4 regions of the Rhizobium sp. BK112 genome follow, and region 1 is predicted to be linked to each of the others. Evidence: predicted binding sites of a transcription regulator. Region 1 holds the regulator's gene; each other region holds the start of a gene.
What was found. The regulator PhoB, encoded in region 1, activates phosphate uptake and scavenging genes when phosphate is short. The targets are predictions, from matches to a motif close to TGTCATNNANCTGTCAT.
Positions count from the first base shown of each region.

Region 2: the regulator PhoB is predicted to act here: its motif matches at 6,210-6,226, upstream of FHT75_RS25185 (DUF2794 domain-containing protein).
Region 3: the regulator PhoB is predicted to act here: its motif matches at 1,568-1,584, upstream of FHT75_RS22020 (alpha-D-ribose 1-methylphosphonate 5-triphosphate diphosphatase).
Region 4: the regulator PhoB is predicted to act here: its motif matches at 1,473-1,489, upstream of FHT75_RS00460 (acid phosphatase).

Region 1 covers NZ_JACHYZ010000004.1:70,649-78,711, forward strand. The annotation lists gene FHT75_RS12975 (Hsp33 family molecular chaperone) at 1-937, opposite strand, end outside; gene argF (ornithine carbamoyltransferase) at 1,027-1,941, opposite strand; gene FHT75_RS12985 (aspartate aminotransferase family protein) at 1,982-3,181, opposite strand; gene FHT75_RS12990 (GcrA family cell cycle regulator) at 3,605-4,138, shown strand; gene phoB (phosphate regulon transcriptional regulator PhoB) at 4,398-5,081, opposite strand; gene phoU (phosphate signaling complex protein PhoU) at 5,229-5,942, opposite strand; gene pstB (phosphate ABC transporter ATP-binding protein PstB) at 5,987-6,802, opposite strand; gene pstA (phosphate ABC transporter permease PstA) at 6,818-8,063, opposite strand, start outside.
Region 2 covers NZ_JACHYZ010000010.1:142,778-150,840, reverse strand. The annotation lists gene thpR (RNA 2',3'-cyclic phosphodiesterase) at 1-172, opposite strand, end outside; gene FHT75_RS25210 (arylesterase) at 241-885, opposite strand; gene FHT75_RS25205 (ABC transporter ATP-binding protein) at 958-1,665, shown strand; gene FHT75_RS25200 (ABC transporter permease) at 1,662-4,205, shown strand; gene FHT75_RS25195 (Bax inhibitor-1/YccA family protein) at 4,386-5,114, shown strand; gene FHT75_RS25190 (GNAT family N-acetyltransferase) at 5,222-5,779, shown strand; gene FHT75_RS25185 (DUF2794 domain-containing protein) at 5,786-6,187, opposite strand; gene FHT75_RS25180 (DUF1223 domain-containing protein) at 6,571-7,311, opposite strand; gene acnA (aconitate hydratase AcnA) at 7,636-8,063, opposite strand, start outside.
Region 3 covers NZ_JACHYZ010000008.1:158,668-166,730, reverse strand. The annotation lists gene FHT75_RS22020 (alpha-D-ribose 1-methylphosphonate 5-triphosphate diphosphatase) at 341-1,510, opposite strand; gene FHT75_RS22015 (PadR family transcriptional regulator) at 1,748-2,362, shown strand; gene FHT75_RS22010 (FAD-dependent oxidoreductase) at 2,373-3,671, shown strand; gene FHT75_RS22005 (NUDIX domain-containing protein) at 3,739-4,329, opposite strand; gene FHT75_RS22000 (molybdopterin oxidoreductase family protein) at 4,326-6,530, opposite strand; gene FHT75_RS21995 (23S rRNA (adenine(2030)-N(6))-methyltransferase RlmJ) at 6,547-7,419, shown strand; gene FHT75_RS21990 (glutathione S-transferase) at 7,573-8,063, shown strand, end outside.
Region 4 covers NZ_JACHYZ010000001.1:105,157-113,219, forward strand. The annotation lists gene FHT75_RS00455 (ATP-binding protein) at 1-1,360, opposite strand, end outside; gene FHT75_RS00460 (acid phosphatase) at 1,540-3,444, shown strand; gene urtA (urea ABC transporter substrate-binding protein) at 3,633-4,925, shown strand; gene urtB (urea ABC transporter permease subunit UrtB) at 5,125-6,744, shown strand; gene urtC (urea ABC transporter permease subunit UrtC) at 6,741-7,904, shown strand; gene urtD (urea ABC transporter ATP-binding protein UrtD) at 7,910-8,063, shown strand, end outside.

The DNA of each region.
Region 1 (8,063 bases):
CGCAGGTCACGGCGATCTCGCCGTTTTCCTGGCTGGCTTCGATCTCCTCGGCCGAAAAGCCCTTCAGCACGCCCTTGATCTTCTCCCGCGAGCAGCTGCAGCGGTCGAAGACGGCGCGCGGTTCGTAGACGCGCACGCCACGCTCATGGAACAGGCGGAACAGCAGCCGTTCGGTCCCGACCAGCGGATCCGTCAGTTCGTCGGCGTCGATGGTCTCGACCAGCGAACGGGCTTCGACCCAGGCATCGTCCTCGCCATGCAGGCGGTTGACGGTGTCGCCGTCGCCGCCGTGGAGATCCGGCTGGCGCATGCGCTCCGGCGCCTCCGGCAGGAACTGGGCGACAAGGCCGCCTGCCCGCCAGCGATGGCGCGGCTTGCCCGCCTCGTCACGATCGAAGAGTTCGGCCGCGGCCAGGCGCACGCGCGTCGGGATCTGTTCCGACTGGCGGAAATAGACGCCGGCGATCTCCTCCAGCGAGGTGCCGTCGAGCGCGACGATGCCCTGATAGGGCTGGCCGAACTTGCCCTGGTCGATGGTGAAGGCGAGCACGCCCTTGCCGAGCAATTGCTCCGGCTCGGTTTCGCCTGCTTCAATCGCCCTGTTGAGCAGCGCCTGATCGAAACGGGCATAGGCGCGGACATTTTCCGGCGTCGAGAAATCGGCGACGAGAAGATCGACCGGGCCATCGCCCTTGGTCTGCACCGTGAACTTGCCGTCGAATTTCAGCGAGGTTCCGAGCAGCACCGTCAGCACGACGACTTCGGCAAGCAGCCGGGCGACGGGAGCGGGGTAATGATGGCGCTCGAGGATCGCATCGAGCATCGGGCCGAGCTGGACGGCGCGGCCGCGCACATCCAGACCCTCCACCTGAAAAGGGACGACATGGTCATCGCCGGCGAAATCAAACTGGCCGAGGGCGGCTGCAGCTTCTGCCATGGCTTTCACTCCTAGTTTTCAAGCGACTGCCCAGCGTGGCCTTCGCTCGCGCGGTCGCGAGTGTGTGACTCGCGACACCAGATTATGGTTCAGATCGCGCCCAGGCACCAAGCAAGAATCGACTTCTGCGCATGAAGGCGGTTTTCCGCCTCATCGAAGACTACGGATTGCGGACCGTCGATCACTTCGTCCGTCACTTCCTCACCACGATGAGCAGGCAGGCAATGCATGAACAATGCATCATTGCCGGCCTTCGCCATCAAAGCCGCGTTGACCTGATAAGGCTGGAAGACATTGTGACCCCGGGCCCGATGTTCCTGATTCATGGAGACCCAGGTATCGGTCACCACGCAATCGACGCCGGCGACCGCACGGTCGGCATCATGGCAGAGCATGATTTCGGCGCCCTCATTGCGGGCCCAGTTCAGATAGTGATCCTTGGGCTCCGAGCCAAGGGGCACGGCCATGTTCATGCGATAGCCGAAGCGCGCAGCCCCTTCGACCAGCGAATGCAGCACATTGTTGCCGTCGCCGGTCCAGGCGATGGTCTTGCCCTTGATCGGGCCGCGATGCTCTTCGAAGGTCATGATATCGGCCATGATCTGGCAGGGATGGGTGTCATCCGTCAGCGCATTGATCACGGGCACAGTCGCGTGCTCGGCAAGCTCCAGCAGCCTGGAATGCTCGGTGGTGCGGATCATGATCGCATCGACATAACGCGATAGCACCTTGGCGGTGTCGCCGATCGTCTCGGCGCGGCCGAGCTGCATCTCGGTGCCTGACAGGAACAGCGTTTCGCCGCCGAGCTGGCGCATGCCGACATCGAAGGAGACGCGGGTGCGCGTCGACGGCTTCTCGAAGATCATCGCCAGCATCTTGCCGGCGAGCGGCTTGTCGCCCGTGCCGGCCTTGAAGGCCTGCTTGCGGGCGAGCGCATCGTTCATGATGGTTCTGAGATCGGCTGACGTGACCGCCGAAAGATCGAGGAAATGTTTAGGAGCCATAGTCTTCTTACCTGTGCTGCGCCCGCAGGCGGCAATCCCTTCAAGCCGTCTTCTTGACCTTGGAGGCGCGAATGCTCTCGGCAGCGCGCTCGATGCGGGCAAGGCCCTCGCGGGCTTCCTCGGCGGTGACCACGAGGGGCGGAAGAAGGCGGATGACATTGTCGCCGGCGGGCACGCCGAGCAGATGGGCGGCGCGGATCGCCTGCAGCAGTTCGGCCGAGGGAATGGCCGCCTTGACGCCGAGCAACAGCCCCTCGCCTCTGATATCCTCGATCACATCGGGATAACGGTCCTTCAGCGAAGCCAGGCCCTGGCGGAAGACAAGTGCGACGTCGCGCACCTGCTGGAGGAAGCCATCGGCGAGAATGATGTCGAGCACGGCGCTGCCGACGGCCATGGCGAGCGGATTGCCGCCATAGGTCGAGCCGTGCGTGCCGGCCTTCATGCCGGAGGCAGCCTCTGCAGTGGCAAGGCAGGCGCCGAGCGGGAAACCGCCGCCGATGCCCTTGGCGACCGCCATGATGTCGGGGGTGACGCCCGACCATTCATGGGCGAAGAGCCTGCCGGTGCGCCCGACGCCGGTCTGGACCTCGTCGAGGATCAGCAGCAGGCCATTTTCGTCGCAGATCTGGCGAAGCGCCTTCATGAATTCGGGGGTGGCCGGACGCACGCCGCCCTCGCCCTGCACCGGCTCGATGAGAATTCCGGCGGTGGCATCGGTGATCGCGGCGCGCACCGCTTCGATGTCGCCGAAAGCCACCTGATCGAAACCGGGCGCCTTGGGGCCGAAGCCCTCAAGATATTTCTCCTGGCCGCCGGCGGCGATCGTCGCCAGCGTCCGGCCGTGAAAGGCGCCCTCGAAGGTGATGATATGGAAGCGCTCGGGATGACCCTTGGAATACTGATAACGGCGCGCCGTCTTGATCGCGCATTCGAGCGCCTCGGCGCCCGAATTGGTGAAGAACACCTTGTCGGCAAAGGTGGCGTCGGTCAGCCGTTTGGCCAGACGCTCCTGGCCGGGGATCTCATAGATGTTGGAGAGATGCCAGACCTTGTCGGCCTGCTCCTTCAGCGCGCCGACCACATGCGGATTGCTGTGGCCGACCGAAGTGACGGCGACGCCGGCGCCGAAATCGAGATATCGCTCGCCGCTTTCGGTGATCAGCCACACGCCCTCGCCTCGCTCGAACCGCAACGGGGCACGAGAATAGGTGTCATAAAGCGGCGCGGCTTCAGCCATAGCGCGATCTCCCATCGATGTTATCAAGCTCCGGACTCCGGCTAAGAAAACCAGGCCCGAAAAATCAAAAATGCCGCCTTGCGGCGGCGACTGGCACTATTTCCTTTTCGCGCTGCAATGTCAACAAAACTGCGCCCTTAGCGCATGCAGCAAGCTTGTACAGCAGCATTATCCGTCCTCAACAGGCATTATTGCAGAAATGCCACGCCGGGGCAGCAAGTTGGGGAAAACTTGAAATTCGATTCATCCGGATTCATGCGACTCTTGTCACGGAGTCAGCCTCACACTAGGTTAAAGTTCAATTACTAGACTGCATGCGGCGGAACTAGTCACCAAAATTGATCAAGCGTTTCTTGTTTCGGAGCCTTCCGGGACAACGGTGAGGGATTCTGCCATCACCAACGCAAAAGGTGGAGACAGGGCATGAACTGGACAGACGAGCGGGTCGAGAAACTCAAGAAGCTCTGGGCCGAAGGACTGAGCGCCAGCCAGATCGCGGCACAACTTGGTGGCGTCAGCAGAAACGCGGTCATCGGCAAGGTGCATCGGCTGAGCCTCCCCGGCCGTGCCAAGGCCGGCGGTACCGCCAATGCCGCCCGAACGCCGAAACGCAATACTTCTGCGCCGCGCGCGCCGAACTACGCCTCACGGGTCGCCACTCGCACCGTTACCCGCCAGCAGGGCGCGACGATGCTGAAGGAAGAGATCGAGATCGAAACGATCGAGGAAATGGAATACGTGCCGAGAGGCAACGTGGTCGTTCCGATTTCCCGACGCCTCGGCCTGACGGAACTGACCGAACGCACCTGCAAGTGGCCGGTCGGCGATCCGCTGAAGGATGACTTCCACTTCTGCGGCTGCGAATCCCCCGACAATTCGCCCTATTGCAGCTATCACCAGAAGCTTGCCTACCAGCCGGTCAACGAACGCCGCCGGGCAGCAGCGCGGGCCAGCTGAGCGGGTAACATCGCCGCACATGAGAAACGGGCCGACTGGCCCGTTTTTTTGTAGTTATTGGTTCGCGCGGATGGCTGCCCCTCATCCGCCTGCCGGCACCTTCTCTCCGCTTGCGGGGCGAAGGGGATATGCCCGACCTCTCCGTTCCCCGCTGACCTCTCGCAGGGCACGTGCCCTCGCCCCGTTTTACGGGGAGAGGGTTAGGGTGAGGGGCAGACGCTAGCTCGAGCGACGTTGTCAGCAATCAGAATGGAGGCCCTCAGGCTTCCATCGAATAACCGGCACCGCGGACGGTGCGGATGACGTCCTGCATGTTGGAGAAATTCAGCGCCTTGCGCAGGCGGCCGACATGGACGTCGACGGTGCGTTCGTCGACATAGATATCGTGGCCCCAGACGCCGTCGAGAAGCTGCGAGCGGGAGAAGACCCGGCCCGGCGACGACATCAGGAATTCCAGCAGGCGGAATTCGGTGGGGCCGAGGCGGACTTCGCGGGTCTTGCGATGGACCCGGTGGGTTTCACGGTCGAGCTCGATATCGCCGCATTTCAGCACCGTCGACAGCACCTCGGGACGGGCGCGGCGCAGCATCGCCTTGACGCGGGCGACGAGCTCGGGGGTCGAGAAGGGCTTGACGACATAATCGTCGGCACCCGTCGAAAGCCCGCGGACGCGTTCGCTCTCTTCGCCGCGCGCCGTCAGCATGATGATCGGCAGGCGCTCGGTTTCCGGCCGCATGCGCAGGCGCCGGCAGAGTTCGATGCCGGAGACGCCAGGCAGCATCCAATCGAGGATGAGCAGATCGGGCGTGCGCTCCTGAAGCCGCATTTCGGCTTCGTCGCCACGAAGGATGGTATCGACCTCGAAGCCTTCCGCTTCGAGATTGTAGCGAAGAAGCACGCTCAGGGCTTCCTCGTCTTCAACAACTGCAACTCTCGGGATCATGCGTGTCGGTCTCCTCGCGCATGATCCTTGAACCGGGGATGGTTCAAGCAATGCATCCTGCGCAAATTCAGAATTGGCTGCGACCTCTTTGCGCGCCCCGGATGGGCGCGCACGCAAGCTTCTAGCCCGGCCGTCCGGCCCGGGCGGTTATTCGGTTACCGCGCCGACGGTGTTGGCGCTGTCGTCTTTCGGACGATCGCCTTCCGGCTGCGCACCTGTCGCCATGTAAAAGATCGTCTCGGCGATGTTGGTGGCGTGGTCGCCGATGCGCTCGATGTTCTTGGCGCAGAAGAGAAGATGCGTGCAGCTGGTGATGTTGCGCGGATCTTCCATCATGTAGGTCAGGAGCTCGCGAAACAGCGAGGTGTACATCGCGTCGATCTCGTTGTCGCGTTCGCGGATCGCGTTCGCCTTGTCGGCGGAGCGATTGGTGTAGACATCGAGCACTTCCTTGAGCTGGACGAGCGCCAGTTCGGAGAGATGCTCGAGGCCGCGGGCGAGCTTGCGGGGAACGCCGGTGCTTTGGACGGCGATGACGCGTTTGGCGGTGTTCTTGCCGAGGTCGCCGACGCGTTCGAGATCGGCGGCGATGCGGATCGAGCCCATGATTTCGCGCAGGTCCGCGGCCATCGGCTGACGGCGGGCGATGGTGACGATCGCCTTGTCGCCGATTTCGCGTTCGGCGTGATCGAGGATCACATCGTCGGAGATGACCTTCTGCGCCAGCGCGGTATCGCCGTTGACCAGCGCCCGCACGGCTTCGGCGACCATCTGCTCGGCCAGGCCGCCCATTTCGGAAATCCGCCTGGACAGGAACTTCAGATCATCATCATAGGCAGAATAAATATGTGTCGATGCCATGGGGCTTTATCCTCGAATAACGGAAAGGCTTGGTGACGCCAGGATCAGCCGAAGCGACCCATGATGTAATCCTGGGTGCGCGGATCGTCCGGATTGGTGAACATCTTGTCGGTGTCGTTCTCCTCGACGAGATTGCCGAGGTGGAACATGGCGGTGCGCTGCGAGACGCGCGCGGCCTGCTGCATGGAGTGGGTAACGATGACGATTGTGTAGTTCTCGCGCAGCTCGTGGATCAGTTCCTCGACCTTGGCTGTGGCGATCGGATCGAGCGCCGAGCAGGGCTCGTCCATCAGGATGACCTCAGGGCTGACGGCGACGGCACGGGCAATGCAGAGGCGCTGCTGCTGACCGCCGGACAGGCCGGTGCCGGATTCATGCACGCGGTCCTTGACCTCGTTCCAGAGGCCGGCGCGCTGCAGGCTGGTCTCGACGATCTGGTCGAGATCGGCCTTCGACTTGGCCAGGCCATGGATGCGCGGGCCGTAGGAGACGTTTTCGTAGATCGTCTTCGGAAACGGGTTCGGCTTCTGGAAGACCATGCCGACGCGGGCGCGAAGTTCGACGACGTCGATATCCGGATCATAGATATCGTCGGTATCGAGCGTGATCTTGCCGGTGACGCGGCATCCGTCGATCGTGTCGTTCATGCGGTTGAGGCTCCGCAGGAAGGTCGACTTGCCGCAGCCGGACGGGCCGATCAGGGCGGTTACGGTGTTTTCGCGGATGTTCAGGTTCACATCGAAAAGCGCGCGCTTTTCGCCGTAGTAAACCGAGACATCCTTTCCGATCATCTTATACGGGACGTTGCTCATCTTGTGATCCAGCGCCTTTTCAACTGCAGCTTCCGTCAACATGTTCATGATGTTTAACTCCGTTTACCAGCGGCGCTCGAAGCGACGACGCAAGAGGATGGCGCCCATGTTCATGACGATCAGGAACAGGAGCAGAACGATGATGGCACCCGAAGTACGCTCGACGAAGGCACGTTCGGCCTCGTTGGCCCACATATAGACCTGTACGGGCAGAGCCGTCGAGGGATCGAGCGGCGTCGTTGGCGCGTTGGCGACGAAGGCGACCATGCCGATCAGGAGCAGCGGCGCGGTTTCGCCGAGCGCATGCGCCAGGCCGATGATCGTGCCGGTGAGGATGCCGGGCATGGCGAGCGGCAGAACGTGGTGGAACACCATCTGCATCTTGGAAGCGCCGAGGCCGAGGGCTGCGGCGCGGATCGACGGCGGCACGGCGCGAAGAGCGGCACGCGTGGCGATGATGATCGTCGGCAGGGTCATCAGCGTCAGCACCAGGCCGCCGACCAGCGACGCCGAGCGCGGCAGGCCGATGAAGTTGATGAAGACGGACAGACCGAGCAGACCGTAGACGATCGAGGGAACCGCGGCGAGGTTGTTGATGTTGACCTCGATCAGGTCCGTCAGCTTGTTCTTCGGCGCAAACTCCTCGAGATAGATCGAGGCGGCGACGCCGATCGGCAGCGACAGCACCAGCACGATCAGCATCAGGTAGAGCGAGCCGATGAGGGCGACGCCAAGGCCTGCGGCCTCCGGACGGCTGGAGTTGCCGTTGACGAAGAGGCCGGTGTTGAACTGCTTGTGAAGAGCGCCGCTCGCCTTCAGCTCGTTCATCCAGCCAACCTGCTTGTCGTTGACCTTGCGGTTCTTCTCATCGACCGAAAGATCGATCTGGCCCTTGTTGGCGCTGTCGACATTGGCGTCGGCAAGCACCGTGACATTGACCGTCTTGCCGATGATCGACGGGTCTGACATGACCATGTCGCGCAGCTGGATCGGGGCGCTCTTCGACAGCATGGCCGAGGCATCGCGCACATCAGGGCGACTTGCGGCATTGATGTTCAACTGCTTGACGATCGCGTCGCGCAGGAGAACCGGATAGTTGGCGGCGATCAGCACCGAAGGGTCGGTCGCACGCTTGTTGTTCGGGTCGATCGTCTTCTCGGCGAATTCGATCGGCAAGGTGATCGCCGTCTGCTGGAAGGCGGTGTAGCCCTTGCCGATCACCGTCCACAGCAGGATGAAGAGGAAGACGAGACCGAAGGTGATGGCGGCAATGCCATAGGCCTGGAACCGGCGCTCGGCGGCATAGCGG
Region 2 (8,063 bases), on a different contig from region 1:
GGCGTTCAACGATTTCATCGGCCGTGCGGCCGTCGACATCACCGATGAAACGCAGGGTGATGTGGTAATTCTCCACATCGATCCATCGTGCTCCGGGGAGGCCACCGCGCAGCAATGAAAGGCTCATCGCCGCATTGCGCGGAATTTCGAGGGCGGTAAACAGTCTCGGCATCACGAGCACTCCCCGAATCTTTTGCAGGTGCTCACACGGAATCACGCAATCAACAACCGCGCAAGCCCCTATTTCTTCACAGAAGAAATCGTTTCGACGAAATTTGTGACAGCAGGCTCCATCTTTTCGACCATGACGTCGATGCCTTTCGCATTTGGATGCATGCCGTCTTCAAGCTTCAGCCCGGCTTCCAGCGCGACGCCGTCGAGGAAGAAGGCATAGAGCGGAAGCCCATGTTTTTCCGAAAGTTTCTGGTAGATCGGGTTGAATCGTGCGGCATAGTCCGCCCCCATGTTCGGCGGCGCCATCATGCCGGCGAGCAGCACGGCAATCCCGCGCTCCTTTAGCCGGATAATCATCTGATCGAGATTCTTCTCGCTCTCCTCGGGTGGGATGCCGCGCAGCGCATCATTGGCGCCGAGCTCCAGAATGACGCCGTCGGTGCCGTCGGGCACCGACCAGTCGATGCGCGCAAGACCCGCTGCCGTCGTATCGCCGGAGACCCCGGCATTGGCGACGGTGACCTCGAGCCCCTTCGCCTTCAGGGCTGCCTGCAGCTTTTCCGGAAAGCCGTCGCCGGCCGGCAGTTGATAGCCCGCCATCAAACTGTCCCCAAAACCGACCAGATTGATCGTCCGGGCATTGGCTGTAGCGGCAAAGATCAGCGAGACGGCAATGACGGTGAATTGAAGGGCGGCAACTTTAAATCTCATTCTGGCTTCCCTAGATTGGCGAAGTGCCGTTATGCGGCCATTCTGTTGGGGATTTATATAGGGCGATTTCTGTTGGCAAAAACCATTATCGAGTTGAAGAGCGCCGATCTGACCCTTGGCAGCGCAGCCGCCTCCGTCCACGTGCTGAAGGGCATCGATCTCGATGTCGCGGCCGGCGAATCCGTCGGCATCGTCGGCCCTTCCGGCTCCGGCAAATCGACCCTGCTGATGGTGCTTGCCGGGCTGGAGAAACTCGACAGCGGCGAGATCAATATCAATGACACGCCGCTCCATAGCCTCAGCGAGGATGAGGTCGCCGATTTCCGCGGCCGCAACATCGGCATCGTCTTCCAGTCCTTCCACCTGATCGCCAACATGACGGCGCTGGAAAACGTCGCCGTGCCGCTCGAGCTCGCCAATGTCCGCAACGCCTTCGAGATCGCCCATCGCGAGCTGAAATCGGTCGGCCTCGGTGAACGGCTGAACCACTATCCCGGCCAACTTTCCGGCGGCGAGCAGCAGCGCGTGGCGATCGCCAGGGCGCTCGCCCCCTCGCCCGCCCTGCTGATCGCCGACGAACCCACAGGCAATCTCGACACCGAGACCGGCCGCCAGATCGCCGACCTTCTGTTCTCCAAGCAGGCCGAACGCGGCATGACCCTGCTTCTCGTCACCCACGACGTCGCCCTGGCAAACCGCTGCTCACGCCAGATCCGCGTCCGCTCCGGCAGGATCGAGGGCGACAGCACCGCCCGCCACAGCGAGGCGGCGATCGCATGAGAATGATCACCCCGCGCGTCTCGCTTGCTTTTCGCCTGGCGCTCCGCGAGTTGCGCGGCGGCATTCGCGGCTTCTACATTTTTCTTGCCTGCATTGCGCTCGGCACCGGCGCAATTGCCGCCGTCAATTCCGTCTCGCAGTCGATCACCGACACGATCGCCTCGCAGGGGCAGGAACTGCTGGCCGGCGACGTCCGCTTCGAACTCAACAACCGCGAAGCCACGCCTCAGGAGTTGGGCTTCCTCGAAAGCCTCGGCACGGTTTCGGTTTCAACGGGCCTGCGCTCGATGGCCCGCAAGCCTGACGGCTCCGATCAGGCGCTGGTCGAGGTCAAGGCCGTCGACGACGGCTACCCGCTCTACGGCAGATTCGTGGCCGAACCGGACTATCCGCTTGCAGCGCTGCTTTCGGGCCAAGGCGGCACCTATGGTGCGGTGGCAGCGCCCCTGCTTCTCGATCGTCTCGGGCTTGCCGTCGGCGACGAACTGCTGCTCGGCAACGTCAAGCTCAGCATCACCGGCACGGTGAAAACCGAGCCGGATGCGCTGTCGGAAGGCTTCGGTTTCGCGCCGCGCCTGCTGGTCAGCCGCCAGGCGCTCCAGGCCTCCGGGCTGATCCAGACGGGAAGCCTGGTCGAACATGCCTACAAGATCCGGCTGGAAGACAATGGCGCGATGTCGGGCATCCAGGCGCGCGCCTCCAAGGAATTCCCTTCCGCCGGCTGGGCGGTCCGCACCAGCGATCGCGCAGCGCCCTCGCTCACCGAAAACATTACCCGCTTCTCGCAGTTCCTGACGCTGGTCGGTCTCACCGCGCTGATCGTCGGCGGCGTCGGCGTGGCCAATGCCGTGCGCGCCTTCCTCGATGCCAAGCGCACGACCATCGCCACCTTCAAATGTCTCGGCGCCCCGGCCCAGGTCGTCGTCCTGATCTATCTTTTCCAGATCGCCATTATCGCCCTCGGCGGCATCCTCATCGGCCTCGTCATCGGCGCGTTGTCGCCGATCTTCGCCGCGCAGTTCCTGGCGCAATTCCTGCCGGTCTCCACGACGCCGACCCTCTATCCCGGCGCCCTGCTGCTCGCCACGCTCTTCGGTATCCTGACGACGCTGGCCTTCGCCATCCTGCCGCTCGGCCATGCCCGCGAAGTGCCGGCGACCGCCCTCTTCCGCGAGCAGGGCTTCGAGGCCCGCCGCCTGCCCTCCTGGCCCTATATCCTACTTGCCACGCTCTTCATGGCCGCCCTTGCCGGCCTTGCCATCCTGACCGCCTATGACCGTTTCATCGCCGTCGTCTTCGTCGGTGCGATCGTCTTCGCCTTCGTCGTCCTGCGCCTCGTCGCAGCAGCGATCGCCTGGCTCGCGCGCCGCAGCCCGCGCGTCAATTCACCGGCCTTGCGGCTGGCGATCGGCAATATCCACCGCCCCGGCGCACTGACGCCCTCGGTCGTGCTGTCGCTCGGCCTCGGACTGGCATTGCTGGTGACGCTGACCCTGATCGACGGCAACCTGCGCCAGCAGCTGACCGGCCGCATGAACGAGGGCGCACCGAACTTTTTCTTCGTCGATATCCAGAGCGCCGAGGTCGGCGCATTCCGCGATCTCGTCCAGGCGCAGGCGCCTCAGGGAAAGCTCGTCGAAGTGCCGATGTTGCGCGGCCGGATCGTCGCCTTCAACGGCGAGGACGTCAGCAAACTGACCGTGCCGGCGGCCGGTCGCTGGGTGCTGAACGGCGATCGCGGCATCACCTATGCCGAGACCCTGCCGGAGAACGCCGCCCTCACCGAAGGCAGCTGGTGGGACAAGGATTACGGCGGCCAGCCGCTCGTTTCCTTCTCCTCGGAAGAGGCGCATGAGCTCGGCCTGAAGATCGGCGATACCGTCACCGTCAACGTGCTCGGCCGCAACATCACGGCGAAGATCGCCAATCTGCGCCGCGTCGAGTGGGAATCGCTGTCGATCAATTTCGTCATGGTCTTCTCGCCGAACACATTTCGCGGCGCTCCGCATGCCTGGCTGGCGACGCTGACCGATCCCTCGTCGACGCCCGCCGAAGATGCGGCAATCCTAAAATCCGTCACCAACACCTATCCGACGATCACCAGCGTGCGGGTCAAGGACGCGATCGATATCGTCAACCAGCTGGTCGCGCAGCTGGCGACCGCGATCCGCGCCGCCGCCTCTGTCGCCCTCATCGCCTCGATCCTCGTCCTTGCCGGGGCGCTTGCTGCCGGAAACCGGGCGCGCACCCACGACGCGGTGGTGCTGAAGACGCTCGGCGCCACGCGCGCCATGCTGATCCGCGCCTTCAGCTACGAATATCTGATCCTTGGGCTTGCGACCGCGATCTTCGCGCTGATCGCCGGCAGCGTCGCCGCCTGGTTCATCGTCGCCCGCATCATGCGTCTGCCGTCGACCTTTCTGCCCGACGTGGCGGGGCTGACGCTTGTGACCGCGCTCGTCCTGACCGTCGGCATCGGCCTGATCGGCACCTGGCGCATCCTTGGGCAAAAGGCGGCCCCCGTTTTGCGCGAGCTTTGACCGGGCAGCGGCACTCAAACCCTTCACCTTACGGCGATTTAACCGGCCGAGCCTTTGCAAGCCTCTTGTTTGCAATGGGCGAAAGCCTCATATTATCCGCAGGCATGCTGGAGCTCCGCAGCGGCGCCCGGGTCGAAAACCCCGACACCGTATTTCCATCGGAGCTTGTAAGAGGAAACTATGGCTGATCTTCGTAACTATCAAAGCCGCGCTCAGACCGGCGAGATGATTGATCAAGGCCTGCGCGCTTATATGCTCAAGGTCTACAACCTGATGGCGCTGGGTCTGGCGATCACCGGTGTGGCCGCATATCTGTCGTTCCAATTCGCCTTCGCCAATGGCGAGCTGACCGCTTTCGGTCAGGCGATCTATGTGAGCCCGCTGAAGTGGGTGGTCATTCTGGCGCCGCTGGCTCTGGTGTTCTTCCTGAGCTTCCGGATTCATACCATGACGGTGGCCGCCGCCCAGACGACCTTTGCAGTCTACGCCGCGCTCGTCGGCCTGTCGCTCTCGTCGATCTTCCTGATCTACACCGGCCAGAGCGTCGTTCAGACCTTCTTCGTCACCGCCGCCTCCTTCGGCGCGCTGTCGCTTTACGGCTACACGACGAAGCGTGACCTGTCGGCGATGGGCTCGTTCCTGATCATGGGTCTGTTCGGCCTAATCATCGCTTCGCTGGTTAACATCTTCCTGGCTTCGTCGGCTGTGCAGTTCGCGATCTCCGTTCTCGGTGTTCTGATCTTCGCAGGCCTCACCGCCTACGATACGCAGCGGATCAAGGAACTGTACCTGGAAGCCGATGACGTTGCCGTGGCCGGCCGCAAGGCGATCATGGGTGCGCTGACGCTCTATCTCGACTTCATCAACCTCTTCATGTTCCTGCTGCAGTTCATGGGCAACCGTAAATAAGCAGGGCAGACTGAGTTCGAAAAGGCGGCTTCGGCCGCCTTTTTTGTTGCGCAGGCTTTCGCGGAGTGGTCTTAGGAAACCTTACTTTTCCCGATGGATGCCGCCGAATGTCATTCCGCCTGCGCGATGCCTCCCAAGCCGATATCCCCGCCATTGCCGATATCTATCGCGAATCCGTCCTCAACGGCGTCGCGAGCTACGAGATCGTGCCGCCTTCCGAGGCCGAGATGGCGCTGCGCTTTTCGACGATCATCAGCCAGCAATATCCCTACATCGCGGCCATCGGCACGGACGGAACCCTGCTCGGCTACGCCTATGCTTCCGCCTTTCGCACGCGTTCGGCCTATCGCTGGATGGTCGAGGACTCGATCTATCTCGTGCCTGAGGCCCGCGGCCGGGGCATCGGCAAGGCGTTGCTTGCCGAGCTGATCGAGCGCTGCACCGGCCTCGGCTTTCGGCAGATGACGGCCGTCATCGGCGGCGCCAGCCCCGCCTCGATCGCGCTTCACAGGAAGGCCGGCTTCGAGGAGGTCGGTCTGATGCGGGGCACCGGCTACAAGCACGGCCGCTGGCTGGATACGATGTTGATGCAGCGTGGCCTCGGCGAGGGGATGACGACCGATCCGGATCCGTCCGCCTATCCCGGCACGCTGTTTACCGGTTGATGCGGCTTATTTGTCGACCAGCTTCAGGGCCTTGTCGAACACCTTCAGCACCTGGTTCAGCTCGTGACCGCGCTTCAGGATCGTGCCGTGGACGTTGATGACGGAATAGGCGCCCTGCTTGGCGGCGAGCTTCGGGTTTTTCTCGATGCGGAAGAGCGGCATTTCGCCGGAACGCTTGAAGACGGAAAAGACCGCCCTGTCCTTCAGGTGATCAATGGCGTAGTCGCGCCATTCACCGTCACCGACCATGCGGCCGTAGATCCAGAGGATCGCGTCCAGTTCGCGCCGGTGGAAGGTCACCGGAAGCGGGTCCTTGCTTTGCTTGTATTCCCTGAGATCGACGACGACTGAGGAACTATTGTCGACGGAGCGGCTTTCGCCGTGTCGCAAATCCGGCTGATCTGTCATCAGTCTCCCAAGGCCTCCGCATGTGACAGGAGAGTGACAGTTTGCCCGAGCCGCCGCAAATTGCAAGAGCGCCAGCCGTCACATTCGGCCGCACCACAGCGCCGCGCGTCTCTCGCGCAAAGACGCTGCAGCACTTTGAATCTGCGCATCATGCCTTCTAAAAGTTGGGTCCGAATTCGGAAAGCATGATGTCCTGGATAGGCTCACGCTTTCTCCGCAGCGCCGCATTTCAGTCAAAACAGCGCCTCATTTGCAGGAGATTTATGAATTCCAGTTTGGCGCCAGCGCGCCAAAGGGCCCGGCGGAGCGTATCGACCTTAACCCCAGCCCCGAATACGCTCGGCCGGGCCGCCCCAGCACTTCATCCACTACCGGATGAAATCTCAGATATTTTTGCCAGCCATGACAACGGTCGCGCCGAGGATCGCAGCCGGATCGCCGTCTGCGGTCGCCGATTGCAGCAGGATCGCGCAGCCCTCGAGCTGCGGCCGCTGCAACACGCTGGCCGGCAGCGTCAGACTGGTTGCCTTGCCGTCCCACATGCCGATGGTTTCGACATTGGTGACGCTGTGCAGGTAGGAAAGCTTCCGGCCGCTGTTCTCGCCCTTTTCGACGTCGATGGTCTTTTCCTTGTCGAAATAGACCATCACGACATTGGCCTTGCCCTGTCCCGCACCGATCTTGATCTCCAGCTCGTCGCCGCGCATCGCGGCGTTGATCGGAACGGTCAGCCCGTTGCCTTCGCTGCTGTAGGTGTCGATCTTGCTGTTGATGCCGTTGAGATCGGCGCCGGCCAGATGGCCGCGTCCGTTGACGATCGCCTGCGGCGTGTAGACGTTGCTGCGGCCCATCGTTCTGGCATAGCCATATTGCCGTTCGGTGTTTTCCTTGGAGCTCAGCGTATCGGCCCAGCCGAGATAATTCCAGTAATCGACATGATAGGCGAGCGCGATGACATCGCCCTGATTCACCAGCGTGCGGAAAGCCGCATCAGCCGGAGGACAGGAGGAGCAGCCCTGCGCCGTGAAGAGTTCAACGACACCTTTCGGCGTGCCGTCTTCGGCCTGCAGCGGGCCTGACAGAACAACGCCAGCGATCAGCGGAATCAAAAAACGGGGGGACATTCACCTGCACCTCTTTTTCAGCGCCGACAGCGTGTTGGAACCGCAGGCCCTGACATATGAACGTACGAATAATCCTTCCGGGTCCAAACGAAAAGTCACGAACGGGTGAGACGGAGCTCCACCGGAACTTGCGGAAAACAAATCATCGTGAGCCCGTCCGAATACTGTCGCCACACAGAAAAGCCGCCGGAAACTGCTCTCCGGCGGCCATTATCAATCAAGTCTCCTAAATCCGGATGAATCTGAATCCGGATCTATATCAAAGAAGAAGAGCATGATGTCGTCCGAAAACCGCTCACACTTTTCGGCATCATGCTCTGAAAATCAGGCAGCGAGATCGCGCAGAACCGTCTGCAGGATGCCGCCATTGTTGAGGTAGATCACTTCGTCGAGCGTATCGACGCGCGACAGCAGCGGAACCTCCTTCACGGTGCCGTCGCCATAAGTGATCTTGGCGATCTTCTTCTCGCGCGGCTTGATCTTTTCCAGACCTTCGATGGTGACGAGTTCATCACCCTTGAGGCCGAGGCTCTGCCAGGTCGTGCCCTCTTCGAAGACGAAGGGAATGATACCCATGCCGACCAGGTTCGAACGATGGATGCGCTCGAAGGACTGGGCGATCACCGCCTTGACGCCGAGCAGGTTGGTGCCCTTGGCAGCCCAGTCGCGCGAAGAGCCGTTGCCATATTCGACACCGGCGAAGATGACCAGCGGCACGCCTTCCTGCTTGTACTGCATCGCCGCGTCGTAGA
Region 3 (8,063 bases), on a different contig from region 1:
GGATACTTATATACAAATATAATCGCATTCAATAAGGAAGCAGCCGATTTTTTGCATTGTATATATTTGCCACCTATATAGACGTTCGGGATACCATATTGGTTATCGTAGTAAATTGACACAACAATTACACATATTGTCGCGATTCCACTTAAAACGAACGGCAGCAGCCCCCACTCCTTGTGCAGCAATCTCGGCTCAGATGACATCTTGACTCCGCATCGTTGGCGTCTTGTTCCGGAGTTATGTGATAGTCGGGGTACCGTCGACGAGAAAGCCAGCTTAGCCGGGATCTCGTCATTCTGTGGTGGAGGGATTATTTCGACGCTCAGACGTGCAGCTAAGCCGCCAAAGCCCGCAGCGGATGCAGCGTGCCGTCGCTGTAGACGAAGCGGCCGGCGCGGAAAGTGGCGCGGATGCGGTTGATATCGCCCGGTTCGACCACGACGAGATCGGCGCGCTGACCAAGGGCGATCTCGCCACGATCCGACAGACCGGCCGAACGGGCCGCATTGCCGGTCGCCATGGCAACGGCTGCCGGCAGGCCGCCTTCCACCATGTCGGCAAGCTTGAAGATGCCGGGCACGAAGGCGGCCGGATGATAATCGGCGGCGATGACGCTGAGCAGGCCGGCCCTTGCGGCATCGAGGGCGCTGAGATTGCCCGACATCGACTGGCCGCGCAGCGCGTTCGGCGCGCCCATCAGCGTCCAGAGGCCACGGCGGCGCGCCTCTTCCGCCGCAGGCGCCGTGACCGGAAACTCGCTGATGGTCACGCCGAGATCATGCATTTCGGCGACCTTTTCGACGCTGTCATCGTCATGCGAGGCAAGCGACAGCTTGTGCTTCAGCGACAGCGCGACAATCTCCTTCAGCTTGGCCTCGATGTCAGGATTGTTGCGCATGGCGATGCGCTTGGCGACGATCTCCGCCGCCATGTCCTCTGAGATGGCGCGGCGCTCGGAAATGCTGAGGATGTAGCTCTGCAGATTGTTGTATTGGCCCTGGCCCGGCGTGTGGTCGGTCAGCGACACCATGTCGATCTGGTCGGCATTCAGCAGACGCTCGAGTGCCGGGGCTGCACCGACATTGGTGATTTCGTAGCGGGCATGGACGCGGTGGTCGATCAGCAGATCATCGCGCAGACGGTTGATGCCCTCGATCACTGCCGAGGTCGTCTCCAGCGAACGGACATGGCCGTAGACGCTCTCGGTCGCAAAAGAGACGGCGGCAAAGGCGGTCGTGACACCGGCGGCGGCAAGCTTCTTGTCGAGTTCGTGGATGCCGAAATCGATCGGCATCGTCGCGTTCGGCCGCGGGGCGATCTCGCGCTCGATCATGTCGCCGTGCAGATCGACGAATCCGGGCATCAGCAGCCGTCCGCCGCCATCGACGGCAGCGGCGGCGACCGGCTCCGGCCTGATCTCAGCGATGACGCCATCCTCAACACGCACGGCACCTTCACTCACCACCTCGTTTGGGAGAACGAGGGTGAAATTGCTGAGCCACATGGGCTTTCTCCTGACCGCATCCGATGATTGACAAGCCGCAGCGGATAAAACCGCTTCGTGACAGTCGTATGAAATTTCGAGCGCGATCACCTTAAAGCGGAAACTTGCGCTTTGGAATTGGTTGAATGCGCTCGCCGCGCGGATTCACGACCATCGTTTCAAACAGCGCGAGTCTCGAATCCAGCGACCTGGAGCTTCGAATTGACTAGTTATAAATAAACTAGTAGTATTATTACTATGACATCTATCAAACGCTCTCCAGTCGCGCTCGCCGTCCTTGCAATGCTCATGGAAGAGCCAATGCATCCTTACCGAATGCAGCGGCTCATTAAGGAGCGCGGCAAGGACGAAGTGATCAATGTCACGCAGAGGGCGAGCCTTTATCAAACAATCCAGCGGCTCGAACGCGAGGGCTTGATCATCCCGCGGAAAACAGTCCGGGACGACAAGCGTCCAGAGCGAACCGTGTACGAGATAACTGAGAAGGGCCGCGAAATCGCGCTTGAATGGATGCGGGCGATATTGTCGACCCTGACGCGAGAATATCCGGAATTCCCCGCGGCGATGTCATTTCTTCCGCTGCTTACGCCTGATGATGTGGCGAGCCAGCTTGAGCTCAGAGCAAAAGCCATCGAGTCGGAACTTCGCAGGATCGACGACGTCTTGCAGGAAGCTCAGGCTGTTCCAAGGCTCTTCCTTCTCGAGATGGAATATCTCCGAGCGATCCACGCAGCCGAATTATCCTGGGTCAGTGGCATTGTCGGGGACCTCAGCGCCCAGCGTATCACCTGGACAGAGGAGTGGCTGAGACAGATCGCCGCCAAATTCTCCATCGCCCCCAAACTCGACTAGGACCAACACCATGAAGGTTTTGATTATCGGCGCCGGGACCGGCGGTTTGGCACTCGCACATCTGCTTAAGCAGGCTGGGGTTTGCATAGCGGTATATGAGCGCGACTTTGCGCCGAGCGCCGACAGTGGTGGTCATCGCGTCGGCATCAGCCCGGCTGGAAGCCGCGCGCTAAAAGCCTGTGTCCCCGGCGAACTCTACGATCTCTATGTCGCCACCTGCGCCAGGTCGCCACGCTATTTCAACATGCTCACTGAACAACTGGGCGAAGTCCTGAGCTTCGATATCGATGATGCAGGCCCGAACGCTCTCGACGGTGAAAAGAACGTCATTCGAAAGACGCTGAGGCGGGTTCTACTCAGAGGACTTGAAGACGACGTCTTCTTCGGGAAGACGCTTCAAAGTTACACAAACAGTGCCGACGGGTCGGTCATAGCTTGCTTTCAGGATGGAAGTCTCGCGACGGGAGATGTGCTGGTGGGCGCTGACGGCACGAATTCGACTGTACGCAAGCAACGTCTGCCGGAAGCGCGTCTGGAAGACACGGGGATCGTGTCGCTCGGGGGCAAAATTCCGATGACGGTCGCGACGAAAGCTCTGCTGTCGGACAAAATGTTTCAAGGCATGTCGCTGATCATGGCGCCGATGGGCTTCGGCGCAATCATTCACTCGCTCGAGTTCGCCGGCACTAGAAGCGACCCAGATTTTGTTGCTCGTTGGCCGGACTTCGTCGAAGCACTCGACGAGGACAGCGTCGGTTGGGGGGTATGGGGCGCTCGGCAGAACTGGCCGCGGGACCCGACCGGTCTGAGCGGCGAACAATTGAGAGAACTGGGCTTGAAACTCACCCGGGACTGGCATCCGCACTTACGTGCGCTCATTCAGATGACGGAGCCCTCGACGATCCACGATATCAGGATGAGAACCGCCGTCCCGCTGACGCCTTGGGCGAGTTCGAATGTCACTCTGCTCGGTGACGCCGTCCATACGATGACGCCAGGACGAGGCGCGGGCGCCAATACCGCGCTTCGCGATGCCGCACTGCTCGGACACATGCTGGTTGAAGCGAACCAAGGGCGAAAACCGCTTGTCGAAGCCATACATGCCTACGAAGTCGAGATGCTTCGCTACAGTACCGAAGCGATCCGAGAATCGAAAAAGCAGATGGATGCCAGCGACCTGGTCCATCGGCCGATTGTCGGCAGACTTCAACTCGCTGTCACGCGCGGCGTAATGCGCATCATCAATGCGGTACCTGCACTGAAGCAGCGCGCCTTTCAGCAGATGATGCGAGTTCGCGGAGAAAACTAAACGGGTCGCGGATCATGTCGATCCGCCCGAAGTAACTTGACGAACCAGGTCTCGATCGCCTTACCCGCTAACGAAGTTTGCCCCTGTTCAACAGCGCCCATTGCAACAGCACGATCGTCTTGGCATCGAAGATCTCGCCAGTTTCGATCATTGCCGCGGCCGCGTCGAGCGGGACTTCGAGGACCTCGATATCCTCGTGCTCTTCGTCCAGGCCGCCGCCTTCCGCCACGCGGTCGGCAGTGTCGATGAGGGCTGCGAAGAAGTGGACGACCTCGGTGACGGCGCCCGGCGAGGTATAGGATTTGAACAGGAAGCGCGCGTCGCGCAGCCGATAACCGGTCTCCTCCATCGCCTCGCGGCGGATCGCCGCCTCGGGATGATCATCATCGAGAAGGCCGGCCGGCACCTCGATTGTCCAGGCGGGATCGCCATTGAGATGAACAGGGAGGCGGAACTGGCGAACGAGCACGACAAGGTCGCGCCTGGGATCATAAAGCAGGATGCAGGCGGCGGGCGTGCGGTGGTAGACCTCCCGCTTCAACCGCTGGGTTGCGCCCTTGCGGTCTATATAATCGAGCAGGTAGCTGGAGAGCCGCGTCCAGCCATTCGACAGGATTTCTTCGCTGACGATCTTCACGCGTGATGTCGGCTGCATCATGCTGCGTCCCTGCGAAGCCAGACCTTGTTGTCGTGAACGGCCGCCCCGCCATAGGGTGCGACGGGGTCGGCGCCGGTCAAGACATTGATGCCCTCGCCATCGACATGCGCCTTGTTCGGCCAAAGCCCCTCGGCGATCAGCACGCCGGATTTCACTTCGGTGGTGATGCGGGCGTGGATGCGCAGATCGCCGCGGCTGTTGCCAATGCGAACGAGATCGCCATGGGCGATGCCATTGGCTTCGGCGTCGGCGGGATTGATCATCACCTCGGGGCGCCCTTCCTTTTGGCGAGAGGTCTTGGTCTCGGAGAAGCTCGAATTCAGGAAGTTGCGGGCGGGCGACGTGGCCAGCCGGAAAGGATGCTCGGAATCGGCGACTTCGATGACATCGACCTGATCAGGGAAGGCCGGAAGCTCGGCATGCGGCCCGAGCACCCCGATGGCGGCCGGCGGCTTGTTCGGCGCCGGCTGATTGATCCAGTCCGGGCGAAAGTGGAACTTGCCATCCGGATGGGCAAAGCCGTTCAGATAATGCGCCTCCTCGAAGGCGGGCTGGCGATCGAACCATTTGTGTTCGAGGAAATGCTCATAATCCGGCAGGCCACTCGATTCGAGGATGCGGTCGACCATCTCGCGGGCGGTGAAGCCGAAGCCGGGACGATCGGCGACGCCGAGGCGTTTGGCCAGTTCCTCGATGACGAAGAGATTGGTGCGCACGGTCGGCGGCGGCTCGACCAGCTTCGGCCCCAGCAGGATATGGTTCTGGCCGCCGGCCCGGTAGATATCGTCATGCTCGACGAACATCGTCGCCGGAATGACGATATCGGCGATCTCAGCCGTTTCGGTCATGAACTGCTCGTGGACGGCGACGAAGAGGTCGTTGCGGGCAAAGCCGCGTCTGACGAGGCGCTGCTCGGGGGCGATGTTGGCGGGATTGGTGTTCTGGATCAGCATCGCCGTCACCGGGCCGCGATGACGGAGCGCCACCGCATCACCGGTCAGCACCCGGCCGATCTGCGACTGGTCGAGCATGCGGATATCGGCATCCTTCATCGACCGGCCGGTCAGTTCGGCGCTGTTCATGCGGAAGATATCGCTGTTCGAATGGAAGGCGCCGCCGCCTTCATATTGCCAGGAGCCGAGAACGGTGGCGATCGAGGCGGCCGCATGCATGGCGACCGCGCCGTTGCGCTGGCGGGTGAAGCCATAGCCCAGGCGGAAGAAGGTCTTCTTCGTGGTGCCGACGAGGCTGGCGAAGGCTTCGATCTCCTCGACCGAAAGACCGGTGATGGCGGCGGCCCATTGCGGCGTCCTGGTTTTCAGATGCGCTTCGAGACCCTCGGGATCGTCGGCATACCGCGCCATATAATCACGGTCGGCATGGCCGTCGCGGAAGGCGATGTGCATGACAGCGCACGCGAGTGCTGCATCGGTACCCGGCCTGACGATCAGCGCCATGTCGGCCTGCTTCATCGTCGGATTGTCGTAAATGTCGATGACGACGATCTTGGCGCCGCGCTCCTTGCGCGACTTGATGGCGTGGGTCATCACATTGACCTGCGTCGAGACCGCGTTGGTGCCCCAGATGACGACGCAATCGGTGCGGCCCATCTCGCGCGGATCGGGACCACGCAGCGTGCCGGTCGCCATGGTGAAGCCGGTCCAGGCGGGGTTGGTGCAGATCGAGGAGAAGAAGCCGGAGTAACGCTTGGCATGACGCAGACGATCGATCGAATCGCGCTGCACCCAGCCCATGGTGCCAGCGTAGAAATAGGGCCAGATCGCCTCGCTGCCGTCCCTCGCCTCGGCCTTCACAAAGGCTTCGGCGATCTCATCCAGCGCATCGTCCCAGGAAATCTGCTGCCACTGCCCTGCCCCCTTGGCGCCGGCGCGGCGCAAGGGATGCATCAGGCGGTCGGGATGGTAGAGCCGCTCGGCATAACGGGCGACCTTGGCGCAGATGACGCCTGACGTGTAGGAATGGTCATTGGCGCCGCGCACACGGCCGATGCGGCCATCCTCTGATATATCGACCTCCAGCGCACAGGTGGAGGGACAGTCATGCGGACAGGCGGTGTGGCCCACCCTGTTGGCCGGCTTTTCTGATTTGGCGTGGATGGGGGTCGCAATGTTCATGGCATTTGTATATTCCAAGGCTTGCACGGCCAAAAGCCACAAAAGCTCGCCATGACGCGAATTCATACGGACATCAGCGAAAATGAACTACCGCCATATCTACCACGCGGGCAACTTTGCCGATGTGCTGAAACATGCCGTGCTGGCGCGGCTGATCCGCTACATGCAGAAGAAGGATGGGGCGTTCCGCGTGCTCGACACGCATGCCGGCATCGGCCTCTACGACCTCTCCTCCGAGGAAACGCAGAAAACCGGCGAATGGCTCGAGGGCATCGGCAAGCTGATGGAGGCCGAGCTCGGACCTCAGGTTTCCGAACTGCTCGAGCCCTACCTCTGGGCAATCCGCGAACTCAACCCAGAGGGCGGCATCCGCTTCTATCCTGGATCGCCGAAACTTGCGCGCATGCTGTTCCGCCCGCAGGACCGGCTGTCGGCCATGGAACTGCACCCCGAGGACTTTATCAGGCTGCACCGGCTGTTCGAGGGCGATCACCATGCCCGCATCACCGAGCTCGACGGCTGGCTGGCGCTCGGCGCGCATCTGCCGCCGAAGGAGAAGCGCGGCATCGTGCTCGTCGATCCGCCCTTCGAGGAAGAGGATGAATATCAGCGTCTGGCCGAAGGGTTGGAAAAGGCCTATCGGCGTTTTCCCGGCGGCACCTATTGCCTGTGGTATCCACTGAAGAAGGGCGCGCCGATCAAGGAATTCCACGAGAGCCTGCAGGCGCTCGACATCCCGAAAATGCTCTGCGCCGAGCTCGTGGTTCGCAGCGACCGCGGCACTACCGGATTGACGGGCTCAGGCCTCGTCATCGTCAACCCGCCCTTCACGCTGAAGGACGAGTTGCACCAATTGCTGCCCGCATTGAAGGACCATCTGGCGCAGGATCGTTTCGCCTCGCACCGCGCCTTCTGGCTGCGCGGCGAGAACAAGGCCATAAAGGACGATAGCTAACTACAGCACCGCGCGTCTTTTCAGACGCGCAAAGACGCCGTAGCACTTTGAATTTGCGCATAATCCTTTCCGAAAATCGATTTCGATTTTCGGGGTTATGCGCTAGCTTCGCGGATAGTCCGCGCCGCAATCCACAATCTCATCAGGTGTCCCATGAAGCTCCTTTGTTCGCCCGCCTCGCCCTATTCCAACAAGGTGCGGATGGCCGCGCATTTTCTGGAGCTGGAGTTGAATGCCATCCGGGTCGACACCAATACCGGACCGGCGATCCTGGTGGATAACAATCCGCTCGGCAAGATTCCGACGCTTCTGACCGATGACGGGCTTTCGATCTATGACAGCGTGGCGATCATGCATTATTTCGACCGGCTGACGAAGGGTGGGCTCTACCCCTCCAAGAAGGGCAAGCGCACGGATGCGGAAATCCTCGAGGCGCTCTGCGACGGCATCTGCGACTGCCTGCTGGCGATCGTCTATGAGCGGCGCTTCCGCGACGAGGACAAGGTTCACCAGCCGTGGATCGACCGGCAATGGAAGAAGGCGACGAGCGGGCTCGCTCATCTGAGCGCCAATCCGCCGAAGCTCGGCAAGAAGCTCAGCGGCGGGCATTTCGCGCTGGCCGCGACGCTCGATTATCTCGAACT
Region 4 (8,063 bases), on a different contig from region 1:
AGGCGCCGAAATGGGCAATCAGCGATACCGTTGCCGACAGCGTCATGGCGCCGAGACCGACGGGATTGATGTCGTAGAGGTGGGCGCGCTTGAACTCGATGCCGGGGGGAGCCAGCCCCAGCGGCTTGTTGATGAACAGATCGGCGGAGATCGTGCACAGCCAGGCCATGGCGATGATCGAGAAGATGCCGAGCGTCTCCTCCAGCAGCCGGTAGATGCCGAGTTCCATCAAAAGCAGGGCGATGGCGACGTTGAAGACCAGCCAGATGACACGGCCGGGGTGGCTGTGGGTCAGCCGCGAGAAGAAATTCGACCAGGCGAGCGAGCCGGCATAGGCGTTCATCACGTTGATCTTCAGCTGCGAGATGACGACGAAGGCGGCCATCAACAGCAGCGCCGCATTGTGCCAGGGGACCATGTAGCCGAAGGCGGTCAGATACATTTGCGCCGGGTCGGCGGCGCGGTCGAGGGGGACGCCCGAGGTGAAGGTGAGCACGACCAGGAAGGAGCCGGCAAGCAGCTTCGGCGCGCCGATGATGACCCAGCCGGGGCCGGCCAGAAAGACCGCCAGGCGATGGCGCCACTTGCGCTGCGGGTCCGGCGGCAGGAAGCGCAGGAAGTCGGCCTGTTCACCGATCTGCGACATCAGCGCCAGGATGACGGCGGAGGCCGCGCCGAACTCGACCAGATCGAATTCGGCGATGGTGCCCGGCGGGCCTGAGGCGTGGCGAATGCCGGCGAAGGCGCGCCAGAGATCGAATTTTTCCCAGTCCAAAAAGGCGATGAAGATGAAAGGCAGGATATTCAGCACGATCCAGAAGGGCTGGGTCATCAGCTGGAACTTGCTGATCAACCGCACGCCGTGCGTCACGAGCGGGATCACCATGACGGCGCTGATGATGTAGCCGATCCAGAGCGGGATGCCGAGGGTAAGCTCCAGCGCCCCGGACATGATCGATGCCTCGATCGCAAACAGCATGAAGGTGAAGCTCGCATAGATCAGCGAGGTGATGGTCGAGCCGATATAGCCGAAGCCCGCGCCGCGCGTCAGGAGATCGATGTCGACGCCGTGGCGGATGGCGTAGCGGCTGATCGGCAAGCCGATCGCCAACATGGCGATGCTGGCGACGATAATGGCATAAAAGGCGTTGGTGGTGCCGTAGGAGAGGGTGATCGCACCGCCGATCGCCTCAAGCGCCAGAAAGGAAATCGCGCCGATCGCCGTCTGCGAGATGCGCTGCGAGGAGAAATGGCGGGCGCTTTTGGCGGTGAAGCGCAGCGCGTAATCTTCCAGCGTCTGGTTGGCGACCCAGCGATTATATTCGCGTCTTACCGGAATGATGCGTTGGCGCGCTGCCATGTCTTCCTTTCGGCATTCCGGTTGGGGCTCATCGTCTCTCCGGCAGTTTTGGCGGGATGGGCGGGAAAGGCAAGAGGCGGGTGCCGGCTGGTTCACAGAATGGCAATATTTTTGCAATTGATCTGTCACATAAGCGCTCTAACTCTCCCGGCGTTCGTTCAACCATTTCGGGTATCACCATGTCTGTTTTAAGCCTTTGCCGCCTGAGCACCGCCCTTGTCTGCCTTCTTTCCATCGTGCCATCGCTTGCCAGCGCCGAGCAGGCCACGGCGGCGAAAGTTCCTTATGCGGAGGCTGGAAACACCAACAAACGTGGTGACGCCTGCTTCTCGACGGCGGACACCAATGCCGCCGTTCACCTCCTCTCCGGCTTCCTCGAAATCTGGACCCCGCGCACGCCTTTCGTCGATGCGGGTGTCGAAGCCCCGGCCAAGGACAATTGTCCGGCAGTCGCCAAGACGGATTGGGACGGTATTCCCGCCAGCAAGACCGACGGCCATATCGTCAACCAGGCCGTCCATGACGCCAACATCGCCTATGTCGTCAATGCGACGCGGGCGCGGACGGCCGATCAGGCGTTGGCCGCCTATCTCGACGATCGGCGCGGCAAGAATGCCAGCATCGTCGATGGTCTCGGTCCGCTGACGGATGCCTGGAAGGCCGGCTCGAAGCAGACCACCACGATCACCGAGGTGGCGGCTGATGCGACGACGGTCAAATACGACGATAAGGGCAACAATCGCGGCGCCGGCAGCAAGCCGGACGCGGAAAACAAGACCGATGCCAACCCGGACATGGGCCTTGCGATCGACTTCATCAACGCCGCAAGCGGCGACGGTTCGACGGAGCCTGCCAAGCGCTATTTCAAATATGGCCGTCCGTATCGCTGGAGTCGGGACGTGTCGGTCGTCCCGACGCTGGAGCCCGCCAAAAGCGTCAAGCCGGTCGAAGACGGCGGTTTCCCGAGCGGGCATACGGCGGAAGCCTGGCGGGATGCACTGGCCATGGCCTATCTCGTGCCGCAGCGCTTTCAGGAAATGATCACGCGCGCCAGCGAACTGGGTGAAGACCGCATCCTTGCCGGCATGCATTCTCCTCTCGACGTGATGGGCGGCCGCATGCTCGGCACCGCCACGGTCGTCTACAATCTGAACAAGGCCGACATCTCAGCGCTGAAGAGCGATGCGTATGCCCAAGCGCAGGCATGGCTCATCGCCAAATCAGGCGTTGCGGATGCGGGTGCGCTCGAAGTCGCCGCGCATGCAGCGCCGCTCGCGGCAGACCGTTTCGCCGATCATGACGCCAACCGCGCTTACGTACTGAAGCGCCTGACCTACGGCCTGCCGACGATCCATGCGACCGATCAGCCGGCTCGCGTGCCGCAGGGCGCCGAAGCGCTTCTCGAAACGCGTCTGCCCTATCTGGACGGCGCGCAACGCCGTGACGTGCTTGGCACAACGGCGATTGCATCCGGCTATCCGCTCATCGACGACGCGGAAGGCTACGGCCGTCTCAACCTGTTTGCCGCCGCCGATGGCTATGGCGCGTTCGAGCAGGATGTCACCGTGACGATGGACGCGGCAAAGGGCGGTTTCAATGCGATCGATACCTGGCGGAACGGTATCGGCGGCAAGGGCAAGCTGGTGAAGCGCGGCAGCGGCATTCTCGGGCTTTCGGGCACCAACAGCTATGCCGGCGGCACCGTGCTGGAAGATGGCGTGCTGGTGGCCGGCTCATCCTCGGCCTTCGGTACCGGCGGGCTGACGGTCAATGGCGGTTCGCTCGTTCTGGCGGCCGATAAGCCGTTGACCGTGAGCGGCGATTATCAGCAGCTCGCCAATGCGACAGCGAAGCCGACGCTCGGCGCTAACGGCGCAGGCGCGCTGGTCGTCGCAGGCAAGGCGGTGCTGGCCGGCGATCTCGACGTGACGCTTGCCGATGGCTATGCCCCGACGCCGGGAACGAAGATCGAGATCTTGAAGGCGAATGCCGTGACCGGCACCTTCGGCAAGCTCACGGTCTCCGGCCACAAGGCGAGCCTCTCCTACAGTCCGACAACGGTTACCTTGACGATCGACGGATAATTTCCGGTATCGAGCGGACAGGGCGTCGCTGCTGTGGGATGCCCTTCCTGCCCCGGCCTGTCTGTTTGACCCCCGCACCTACGTCATTTTGCGTATGTGTTTTTGCGCTGCAGCACCCGATAGTCCCTTAAGCAACAGTTAATCTCCGTTTCCGGCCTGTTGCGGAACAAGAAGAGGGGCTCAACCTGATGAATCTCAAAACCACTATCACCGGTGCTGCGCTCGGCGCCGTCATGGCGGCATCGGCCGCTTTCAGCGGGGCGATTGCCGCCGACGACACGATCAAGGTCGGCGTATTGCATTCGCTCTCCGGCACCATGGCGATTTCCGAAACGACGCTGAAAGATGCCATGCTGATGCTCATCGACGAGCAGAACAAGAAGGGCGGCCTTCTCGGCAAGAAGCTCGAGGCCGTCGTCGTCGATCCGGCTTCCGACTGGCCGCTGTTTGCCGAAAAGGCACGCGAACTGATCGAAAAGGACAAGGTCGCTGCCGTCTTCGGTTGCTGGACTTCGTCTTCGCGCAAATCCGTGCTGCCGGTCTTCGAAGAGCTGAACTCGCTGCTCTTCTACCCGGTGCAGTATGAAGGCGAAGAATCCTCGCGCAACATCTTCTACACCGGTGCGGCTCCGAACCAGCAGGCGATCCCGGCCGTCGACTACCTGATGAACACCGAAGGCGTGAAGCGCTTCGTGCTCGAAGGCACCGACTACGTTTATCCCCGCACGACCAACAAGATCCTCGAAGCCTATCTCGAAGCCAAGGGCATTCCGAAGGAAGACATTCTCGTCAACTACACGCCGTTCGGTTTCTCCGACTGGCAGACTGAAGTCGCCAAGATCAAGGAATTCGGCTCGGCCGGCAAGAAGACTGCCGTCGTCTCCACCATCAACGGCGACGCCAACGTTCCCTTCTACAAGGAACTCGGCAACCAGGGCATCAAGGCAACCGATATTCCCGTCGTCGCCTTCTCGGTCGGTGAAGAAGAGCTTGCCGGTCTCGACACCAAGCCGCTCGTTGGCCATCTCGCCGCCTGGAACTACTTCGAGTCGGTCGAAAGCCCGGCCAACAAGAAGTTCATCAAGGAATGGCATGCGTTCACCAAGAACGACAAGCGCGTGACGAATGACCCGATGGAAGCCGCCTATATCGGCTTCAACGCCTGGGTCAAAGCTGTCCAGGCTGCCGGCACCACCAATACCGATGCCGTTCTCGACAACATCATCGGCGTCACCGTTCCGAACCTCTCCGGCGGCTATGCCACCGTCATGCCGAACCACCACATCACCAAGCCGGTGCTGATCGGTGAAATCCAGGCCGACGGCCAGTTCGAAATCGTCCAACAGACGCCTGCCGTCGTCGGCGACGAATGGTCGGACTACCTGCCCGACTCCAAGGACCTGATCTCCGATTGGCGCAAGCCTATGTCCTGCGGCAACTTCAATGTCGCGACCGGCAAGTGCGGCGGCAAGGGCTCCTGAGCGAGCTGACCTGACACGAGCCTGAAGACTTCCGTCCGGATTGCAAATCCGGGCGGAAGCTCCGTCCCCGGCGGTCGCTGCCGAGAAGGCAACGCTGGAGCAATTCCAACAAAGGTGCACAGCGGTTCTGTGTCCGGAATTGCGTGAGAACACTGAGATAGAGCATTTCACACTATGCTCCGGTTAGGCGGGAAAGCCGATGTATCGCGCCATCAAGATTTTTCTTTTGACCCTTTGCCTGACCCTCTCGGGGCTGACGGCCGGCCTGAAGGCTCAGGACGATATCCATGCCCTCGTCGATGCGCTCGGCACCGGCGGGTTTCCGGAGCGCGAAGCCGCCATCAAGGCGCTCGTCGCCTCGAAGGATGCGCATGTCAGCCAGATATTGCAGCAGTTGAGCGACGGCCTGCTCTATGTCAATTCCGAGGAGGGCGGTCCAGTTCTCGTCCAAGGCGGCACCGAAGACGAGCCGACCTTTTCCGATCCGATCACCGGCGAGGCTGTCGCCGATCTCGATCCCGACATGATGTCCAAAGTCCGGATCAACAATTCCGTTCGTACCCTGATCGGCACCATCATGAGCCAGTTGACGCTGCTGAGCCCCGATCGCGGCGCTCGCCTTGCTGCGGCTCAAGGCCTGCTGAAGGATGCCGATCCCGCCAACCTTGATCTGCTTAATTCCGCGCTGGCGGATGAGAAGGACGCCGAGATCAAGAGCACCATGGAAGCGGCCCGTGCCGTGATGGTGCTGAAGGGCGATGTCAGCGCCGCCGAGAAGAAGGAGGCGATCGATACGGTCGCAGCCCGCGGCGGTCGCGACGCCCTGACCATTCTGACCACGGCGTTGACAACGGCGCCCGAAGATCTGAAGCCCGTCATCCAGGCGCATATCAGCTCGATCAACCGCAGCTTGGTGCTCTGGGATATCGTCCAGAACGTCTGGTACGGTCTGTCGCTCGGCTCGGTGCTGCTGCTAGCGGCAATCGGCCTTGCCATCACTTTCGGGGTCATGGGCGTCATCAACATGGCGCATGGCGAAATGGTGATGATCGGCGCTTACACCACTTATGTCGTGCAGGAATACATCACCTCGACCTTTCCTGAGCTTGCCGATTATTCGCTGGCCTTTGCGGTGCCGGCCGCCTTCATCTTCACCGGCTTCGTCGGCCTGATCATCGAGCGTGTCGTCATCCGCTATCTCTACGGCCGGCCGCTGGAAACCTTGCTTGCCACCTGGGGCGTATCGCTGATCCTGCAGCAGGCGGTGCGCAGCTATTTCGGCCCGACCAACCGCGAGGTTCGCAATCCGAGCTGGATGTCCGGCACCTTCGATTTCGGCGGGCTTGCCATCACTTGGAACCGGCTCTGGATCATCGTCTTTTCGGTCGTGGTATTCCTGACGCTGCTGATGCTGCTGAAGCGTTCCGCCTTCGGCCTGCAGATGCGGGCGGTGACGCAGAACCGGCGCATGGCCTCCTCAATGGGCATCCGGACCGGCTGGGTCGACGCCTTCACCTTCGCGCTCGGCTCCGGCATCGCCGGCATGGCGGGTGTCGCACTCTCGCAGATCGATAACGTCTCGCCGAACCTCGGCCAGAGCTACATCATCGACAGCTTCATGGTCGTCGTCTTCGGCGGTGTCGGCAATCTCTGGGGCACGCTGGTCGGCGCGCTTTCGCTCGGCGTCGTCAACAAGTTCCTCGAGCCTTTCGCCGGCGCCGTGCTCGGCAAGATCCTGGTGCTCGTCCTCATCATTCTCTTCATCCAGAAGCGTCCGCGCGGGCTCTTCGCACTCAAAGGAAGGGCGGTGGAAGCATGATTACGGCCTTCCTTCTCCGGTCTCTCGATCGCAGGATCTCGATTGCCATCGCCCTGTTGCTGGCGGTCGCCATTCTCGTACCGGTGCTCAATCTGGCGACCGGCCCGACCAACCCGCTGCACATCCCGACCTATATCATGGCGCTGTTCGGCAAATATCTGACCTATGCGCTGCTGGCGCTGGCGCTCGATCTCGTCTGGGGCTTCTGCGGCATCCTCTCGCTCGGCCACGGCGCCTTCTTCGCGCTCGGCGGTTATGCGATGGGCATGTATCTGATGCGCCAGATCGGCTCGCGCGGCGTCTACGGCGATCCTGTCCTGCCCGATTTCATGGTGTTCCTGAATTGGAAGGAGCTGCCCTGGTTCTGGTACGGTTTCGACCAGTTCTGGTTTGCGGCGCTGATGGTGCTCGCCGTGCCCGGCCTGCTCGCCTTCGTCTTCGGGTGGTTCGCCTTCCGCTCGCGCGTCAACGGCGTCTATCTTTCGATCATCACCCAGGCGATGACTTATGCGCTGCTGCTGGCCTTCTTCCGCAACGATATGGGCTTCGGCGGCAACAACGGCATGACCGATTTCAAGGACATCCTCGGCTTCAACATCCAGGCGGACGGCACGCGTGCGAGCCTCTTTGCGGCGACCGCGATCTTCCTGGCCCTGTCGCTGATGATCGCCTCGGCGATCGTGCGCTCGAAATTCGGCAAGGTGCTGGTCGGCGTGCGCGATGCCGAAAGCCGCACGCGCTTCCTCGGCTACCGCGTCGAGCATTTCAAGCTCTTCACCTTCGTCGTCTCGGCGATGATGGCAGGCATTGCCGGCGCGCTCTACGTGCCGCAGGTCGGCATCATCAATCCGGGCGAATTCGCTCCTGCCAATTCGATCGAAGTCGTCATCTGGACGGCGGTCGGCGGGCGGGCGACGCTGATCGGGCCCATCATCGGCGCGATCCTCGTCAACGGCGGCAAGACGATCTTCACCGGCCTCTTCCCGGAGATCTGGCTGTTTGCGCTGGGCGGCCTTTTCGTCGCCGTGACGCTGTTCCTGCCGAAGGGCGTCGTCGGCACGATTGCGCAATATCTCGGCAAGCAGAAGCTTGTCTCCAAGGCTGCCCCGCCGGCGGCTGAAGAAGACGACATCGAGCCGAAAATCCAGGCAGCGGAGTGAGCACAGTGATTCCCGACGTCAAACCCACCAGCGTGCTTTATCTCAACGGCGTGTCGGTTTCCTTCGACGGCTTCAAGGCGCTGAATTCGCTGTCGATCGTTATCGAGCCCGGTGAGCTTCGCGCCATCATCGGCCCGAACGGCGCCGGCAAGACGACGA